2 regions of the Cobetia sp. D5 genome follow, and region 2 is predicted to be linked to the other one. Evidence: predicted binding sites of a transcription regulator. Region 2 holds the regulator's gene; the other holds the start of a gene.
What was found. Region 2 encodes LexA, which represses DNA repair genes until DNA is damaged. Its sites were predicted from a motif close to TACTGTNTANNTANACAGTA; they were not measured.
Positions count from the first base shown of each region.

Region 1: U0O11_RS05230 (YqiA/YcfP family alpha/beta fold hydrolase) is a predicted target of LexA. The motif match lies at 1,517-1,536, and genes of this name have one in related genera.

Region 1 covers NZ_CP142020.1:1,232,517-1,235,930, reverse strand. Annotated here, with positions in the region: gene parE (DNA topoisomerase IV subunit B) at 1-390, opposite strand, end outside; gene U0O11_RS05230 (YqiA/YcfP family alpha/beta fold hydrolase) at 605-1,357, opposite strand; gene pgi (glucose-6-phosphate isomerase) at 1,607-3,310, opposite strand.
Region 2 covers NZ_CP142020.1:992,529-995,942, forward strand. Annotated here, with positions in the region: gene U0O11_RS04220 (DUF6586 family protein) at 1-347, shown strand, start outside; gene U0O11_RS04225 (hypothetical protein) at 600-839, shown strand; gene lexA (transcriptional repressor LexA) at 957-1,586, opposite strand; gene U0O11_RS04235 (TetR/AcrR family transcriptional regulator) at 2,153-2,830, shown strand; gene U0O11_RS04240 (L,D-transpeptidase family protein) at 2,830-3,372, shown strand.

The DNA.
Region 1 (3,414 bases), 240 kb from region 2:
GCACACTTCCACTTCCAGACGCGTCGACAGCGCATTGACCACCGAGACGCCCACGCCGTGCAGGCCGCCGGAGAAGCGATAGCTGTCCTGGGAGAACTTGCCGCCCGCGTGCAGCTTGGTGAGGATCAGCTCGATGCCGGTCACGCCATGCTCGGGGTGGATGTCGGTGGGCATGCCACGACCGTCATCGCCGACCTCGATACCGCCATTCTCGAGCAGGCGCACGCGGATTTCCTTCGCATGCCCCGCCAGCGCCTCATCGACGGAGTTGTCGATGACTTCCTGCGCCAGATGGTTGGGCCGAGAAGTGTCGGTATACATGCCGGGCCGCTTGCGGACCGGTTCGAGGCCGGAGAGGACCTCAATGGAACTGGCGCTGTACTGACTCATCGCAGCCTTGTGTCCTTGGTGTTGACGTCCGCCATCCGACTCGCCATTTCACGTGCGCGAGACGGACAACGGATTCCTGAAAAATGAGAGACCGGCGCCTGGCGTTCAGCATCGAACGCCCTGCCAAGTCGTGCCAATCCATGTCGTGCCAAGAGGTGCCGTGCCCAGCCAGGTCGTGGTGTGTCGTAGCAGAAAGCACCACGCGCATGACCTGCTAGTCCGGCGCGACATGCATCGCCGCTGCGGTGGCGGGGGCCAGCCGGTGCCCGCCATGCGCCATGATCGCCGGCAGATATTCCGCCAGCTGCGCAAAGCCGTGATCGCCACCCGGCGTGATGATCAAGCGACTTCCCTGATAGAGCCCTGCGGCATCATTGACATCCAATGTCTCATCGGCCGTCGCCAACAGCACCAGGGTGCGCTGCGCCGTGACCGGTTCCGCTTCCAATGCGAGCAGCCCGGGCCCGAACTCCTCGGTGACGGTGAACGTCACGCCGGTATAGGGGTTGGCATGCACCGAACCGAGCCATTCGCTGACCAGTCGCGCGGGACGCACGGCCGGATTGATCAGCACACTGCGCGGCCCTTGACGCCAGACGCTCTGAGAAGGACCAGCCGGCCCCTCGAGGCGTGCGGCCTCACGCGCGACCAGCCAGGTGGCCAGAAAACCGCCCATGGAGCTGCCGATCACCATGATGGCGTCGTCACAGGCAGGGTCTGCGGGGTCCAGCGCCAGGCGCTCACACAACGTGAGATAGGCCGCGTTGACCGCCGCCTGACCCGCGCCGGGCTCCGGGGGGATGTCCGGCATCACGCACGGCAGGCCGAACTGCTCTGCCGCGCGCTGCATCAAGCGTGCCTTGGGCGAACAACTGGCCGAATTGAAGCCGTGCAGGTACAGCAGACCCTTGACGGGCGCGGTGGCGTGCATCGCTGCCGTATCTGACGGAAAGGGGGAATTGGCCATCAGCACTCCCGACAACACGCCAGACCGCGAAGCCTCCCCTTCCACGCCTCAAGATGGCTGGGCATCTCTCGAGCATTCATACGCTGGGAGCAGGGTTTTCGACGGTCCGCGTCGTGCTGTCTAGTGTAAACGATTGATTCGCTTATAGGATAGCGAGAATACTGTATAAATCAACAGAGAGCGACGACTGCCGCCGCCGCTCGTCTTGCATGGCATATCAGCATGCCCTCACTCACATCCGCCATGGGCTCAGCGCGGGTCCTGGTCCTGGGCTGCCCACACCGCTTCGATCAGCGCACGGCTGGAGGCGTCCAGCGTCTCGAAGCCTTCGCCGGTGGTCATGGTCGCTTCGGTGGCGGTGGCGATCTGCTTGCCCAGCTCCACACCCCACTGATCGAACGGGTTGATATCCCAGATGGTGGCCTGAACGAAGACCTTCTGCTCGTAGAGCGCAATCAACGCACCCAGCGTTTCCGGTGTCAGCGTCTCCAGCAGCAGCGTGGTCGACGGCTGATTGCCACGGTAGCGCTTGTGGTTCGGCTGCGCCTCATCACCGGGGATGGCGTCATCACCCAGCATCAGCACACGTGACTGGGCGAAGCAGTTGGCCAGCGTCAGACGGTGCTGTGCCTTGAGGTGGGCGCGTGTCTCGGCGTCCTCGACGTGATCATAACGGCACATCGGCGCGATGAAGTCACACTCGACCGCCTGGGTGCCCTGGTGCAGCAGCTGATAGAAGGCGTGCTGGGCGTTCGGCCCCAGCTGGCCCCACAGCACCGGACAGGTCGAGTAGTCGATCATCTCGCCATCGTTGGTCACCGACTTGCCGTTGGATTCCATCTCCAGCTGCTCGAGGTAGCTTGCGAAGTACTCCAGGCGACCGTCGTAGGGCAGGATGGAGTGGGCGCGGATATCGAGGAAGTTGTTGTTCCAGATCCCGGCCAGCGCCAGCAGCACCGGCAGGTTGTCTTCCAGCGGCGCGGTGCGGAAGTGCTCATCCAGCTCATGCGCCCCGGCCAGCAGACGACGGAAGTTGTCCATGCCGACATTGAGCGCGATGGGCAGACCGATGGTGCCCCACAGCGAATAGCGGCCGCCGACCCAATCCCAGAACAGCAGCTGATGTTCCGGCGCGATGCCCCACTCGGTCATCTTCTCCGGCTTGGCGGAAGCGCCGATAAAGTGCTGACGGTTGATCAGCGCTTCCAGGCGCCCTTCCGGATCGAGGCGTGATTTCAGCCAGTCGCGCGCGGTGCGGGCATTGGACAGCGTATCGATGGTCGAGAATGACTTGGAGGACAGGATGAACAGCGTGGTTTCCGGGCTGAAGGATTCCAGATAATCCGCCAGCTGGGAGCCATCCATGGTCGAGGCGAAGTGCACGCCGATCTCGTGGATGTCCTTGGGACGGCAATCGCTCAGGGCGCTGGAGACCATCAGCGGGCCCAGGTCCGAGCCACCGACACCGAGGTTGACCACGTCGGTGATCGGCTTGCCGGTGGCGCCGCGCCACTGGCCGCTGTGGAAGGTGTCGACCATCTCGGCCAGGTGCTCGAGGCTCTCGTGGATGGCCGGCACGATATCCTCGCCGTCCACCTCGAGGCTGGCGGAGCGCGGCAGACGCAGCGCGGCGTGCAGCGCCGGACGGTCTTCGGAGCGATTGACATGCTCACCGGCCAGCAGGCGCTTGATGCCCTGCTCGACGCCGGTTTCGCGCGCCAGATCCAGCAGCAGCTCCAGGGTCTCGCCCTTGAGGCGCTGCTTGGAGAGATCCAGACGCAGCCCCGCGGCAGAGCGCGTGAAGGTCGCCACTCGGTCACGCCCTTGCGCCGCATCCTCGGCGAACAGGTCCTTCAGATGCACATCGGCCATCTGCTCTTGATGATGGCGCGCGAGAGCCTGCCAGGCCTGGGTATTACGACGCGCAGAACGTGCCGCTGATTGAGTGGACATGGCCACCTCTCTCCTTGAAGTGTAATGACCGGCCCTGCATGGCCCGGCCTGAAATCAATTGATGGAGGCATCACCCGCCAGCCGTGACGGGTGCGTCACGGGCG
Region 2 (3,414 bases):
TGGAGCTGGCGCTGGCGTCATTGCTGGAAGAGTGTGCCGTGACGGCGCGCTGGCCAGAGGGTAGCTGGCGCGAGCGTCTGGCGTCGCCACCGACGCCCATCGCCGAGGTCGAGCAGCTGCGCAGTCTGCTGGAGCGTTCCGACAGCTGGTTGTCTGAGCTGGTCGCGGATGTGGCCCGCCTGCATGAAGAAGGCGGTGTCGCGCGCCGCGAAGAATCGCGTTCGCGTGGTGATGGTCTGATCATCGCGGCAGCCTCGAGCGCCTCGCTGGCCGAGCGTCTCAGTGCCGCCATCACGGCATTCAAGGCGCTGCTGCCGCAGCTGCGCGAGTCGAGTGTCGAGTGGTAGGTCAAGGCGTTGATCTGGCGCTGCACGCTGGTGATGACTGGCGCATGGCAATCGGGTGACGTTTCGCCTTCACGGGTGCTAGACTGATCGCATTGTGGCAAGCCCTGCATTCTCCGGTACGACCATGGCTCTGGCTGTGGTCGTACTTTTTTCTGCGTCGCTGATGGCAACGCGGTGCCGGGCTTGCCAGCCGTCGCGCTGACGATTACAACGACGCCGGTATCTCGCGAGATGCCGTGCAGGAGGAATGACGTGTCCGATCCCGCCGTACTTGAAATTGTGCAAATGGAAGATGGTGAAGTGATTCTGCGCGCCGCGGAAAGCGAAGGTGAGCCGCTGCTCAGCATTCGCATTTCGGACGAGGCCGCTGATCTGCTGCGTGACAATCGTTTCGAGGTCGCGCGTGAGATGATCGACCACGCCATCACCCGGACTCGCCTCTGGGATGGCGAAGAAGACGAGGACGAGCAGTCGGAAGGCATCGTGCACTGATTCATCGCTCGTGCTTCGCGCACAAAAAAACCCGCCTCGAGGCGGGTTTTTTTGTGCAATACGTGCGGCTTTTCTGTTGCTCAGAGCTTTGCGAGAAGAGCGCTGCTGGTCAAGGTCTCAGTGCAGGCCGCCATCGCGGATGACGCCCACTCCGAGACCCTCGATCTCCAGGCTGTCCGTGCGCAGGTCGACCTTGATCGGTGAGAAGTCCTCGTTCTCGGCTTCCAGCCACACGTAGTGCCCGTCACGGCGGAAGCGCTTGACGGTAACTTCATCCCCCAGACGTGCCACCACGATCTGTCCGTCACGCACGCTGCTGGTGCGGTGCACGGCCAGCAGGTCGCCTTCCAGAATTCCCACGTCCTTCATCGACACGCCGCGCACGCGCAACAGGTAGTCGGCAGCCGGCGAGAAGTAGTCGCTCGGCAGCGGGCAGTGACGGTCGATATGCTCGCTGGCAAGAATCGGACTGCCGGCGGCCACTTCCCCGATCACCGGCAGACCATCGTTGGCGCTGTCGTCGACGTCAGCCAGCGACGGCACGCGAATGCCGCGAGAGGTGCCCGGCACCATCTCGATGGCGCCCTTGCGCTTGAGGGCACGCAGATGCTCCTCGGCAGCATTCGGTGAGCGGAAGCCCAGCGCCTGGGCGATTTCGGCCCGCGTCGGCGGGTAGCCAGAGGACTTGATGGTCTTGATGATGAAGTCGAAGACATCCTGCTGGCGCGGAGTAAGCGGCTGGGTCATGGCATTGCCTTTGGCCTGGGCGGCATCTTGAGCTGACGGCACGGGGTGTGCATCCATACAACTGTCATTGTATCCAGTCATGGCGGTCATGCAAGGCATCGTGGCTTGCGTGGTGGCCTCAAAGGGCAGGTAGTCGCCGAGATATCGCTGTCTGGCGACTTTTCGTGCCGATATCCGAGGCATTCTTTCTTGATGGGAATGTCTGGAAGTGAATGTCTGGAGATTAATGTCTGGAGATGAATGTCTGGAGATGAACCCGGCCTGGCTCTGGCGGGGTGGACAGTCACCGAGCATGACGAGCCCTTGAATCGGGATGGTCAGCGTTGAGGGAATATCAGGCTTGGCTAAACCTCTGGCGTTTGAAACGCGAGAGAATTGTCAGTCATGGCATGGCGCGCTAGAATCAAAGTGTTTCAAACGAATGTTCGCCGATGGTAGTGCTCACGGGTGCCATGATCGAACGCGCCTTGCGGTGAACCTGCACCACCTCATGAGAGAGTCGCCGCGCGGGGCTTGCGCCGTGACCTACGACTCCAGTCCTTTTCTACCTGACAAGGGTTCCGCCCATGGCCCAGACCGATACCGTTACCCGCATCCTCGATACTGCCGAGGTGCTGTTCGCCGAGCGCGGCTTCGCCGAGACCTCACTGCGCAACATCACCAGCAAGGCCAAGGTCAATCTGGCGGCGGTGAACTACCACTTCGGCTCCAAGAAATCGCTGATCCAGGCGGTCTTCGCGCGCTATCTCGACCCTTTCAGTGAGCGTTTCCACGCGGCACTCGACAGCATCGAGCAGCAATACGCCGGGCGTCAGGTGCCGCTGGAGGTCCTGCTGGAGGTGATGGCGCGTACCGTGCTGGAGGTGCCGGCCGAGCGCAACAGCCTGCGTACCTTCATGCGCCTGCTCGGGCTTGCCTATACCCAGGGTCAGGGCCACATGCGGCGCTATATCCGCGAGCACTACGGCACGGTCTTCAGCCGCTTCGCCGAGCTTCTGAAGCTGGCGACGCCTGATCTGCCTGACAACGAGCGCTTCTGGCGTCTGCACTTCATGCTCGGCAGCGTGATCTTCACCTTCTCGGGCCTGGATGCGCTGCGCGATATCGAGGAGGCCGAGTACGGCCATCACACCACGGTGCGCGAGCTGATCCAGCACATGCGTCCAGTGGTCGTCGCGGCGATGGCAGCGCCGTTGCCGGCCACGCTCGGGGATGGTGAGGCGGTCACCCAGGCGGCCAGCTGATGGCCTGCTGGGTAGCGGTGGACCTCTCGCGCCAAAGCCTTGAGGTACGCAGTGACATGCCGAGTGGCAGTCGTGATGCGCCGCCCCCCGCGGCTGACCCTGAGGCGCTGGTGCACGCCTGCGCGATCTCCAGCGGCCTCAACGGTATCGGCGAGCTCGACGGCAGCGGTTGCACGCCAACCGGCTGGCATGTGATTCGTGCCGCCATCGGGGCGGGCAATCCGTGTGGCGCCGTCTATCGCGGCCGGCGCTTCACGGGCGAGGTGTTCACGCCCGAGCTTGCTGCCGAGCATCCTGAGCGAGACTGGATCCTGACGCGCATTCTGTGGCTCAGCGGCCGCGAGTCCGGCGTCAATCGTGGTCGCAATGCCCGCGGCGAGCGGGTCGATAGCCTGCGCCGCTACATCTATGTTCATGGCACGCCCAGCACTGAGCCCATGGGGGTAGCGGCGTCCCACGGCTGCATTCGCTTGCGTGATGACGACCTGCTGCGACTCTTTGCCGAGGCTGTGCCCGGCACCCCGGTGCTGCTGCATGCCTGAAGGGGTTGGTGTCCGAGTCTGATACCCTCCATGAGCTGTCAC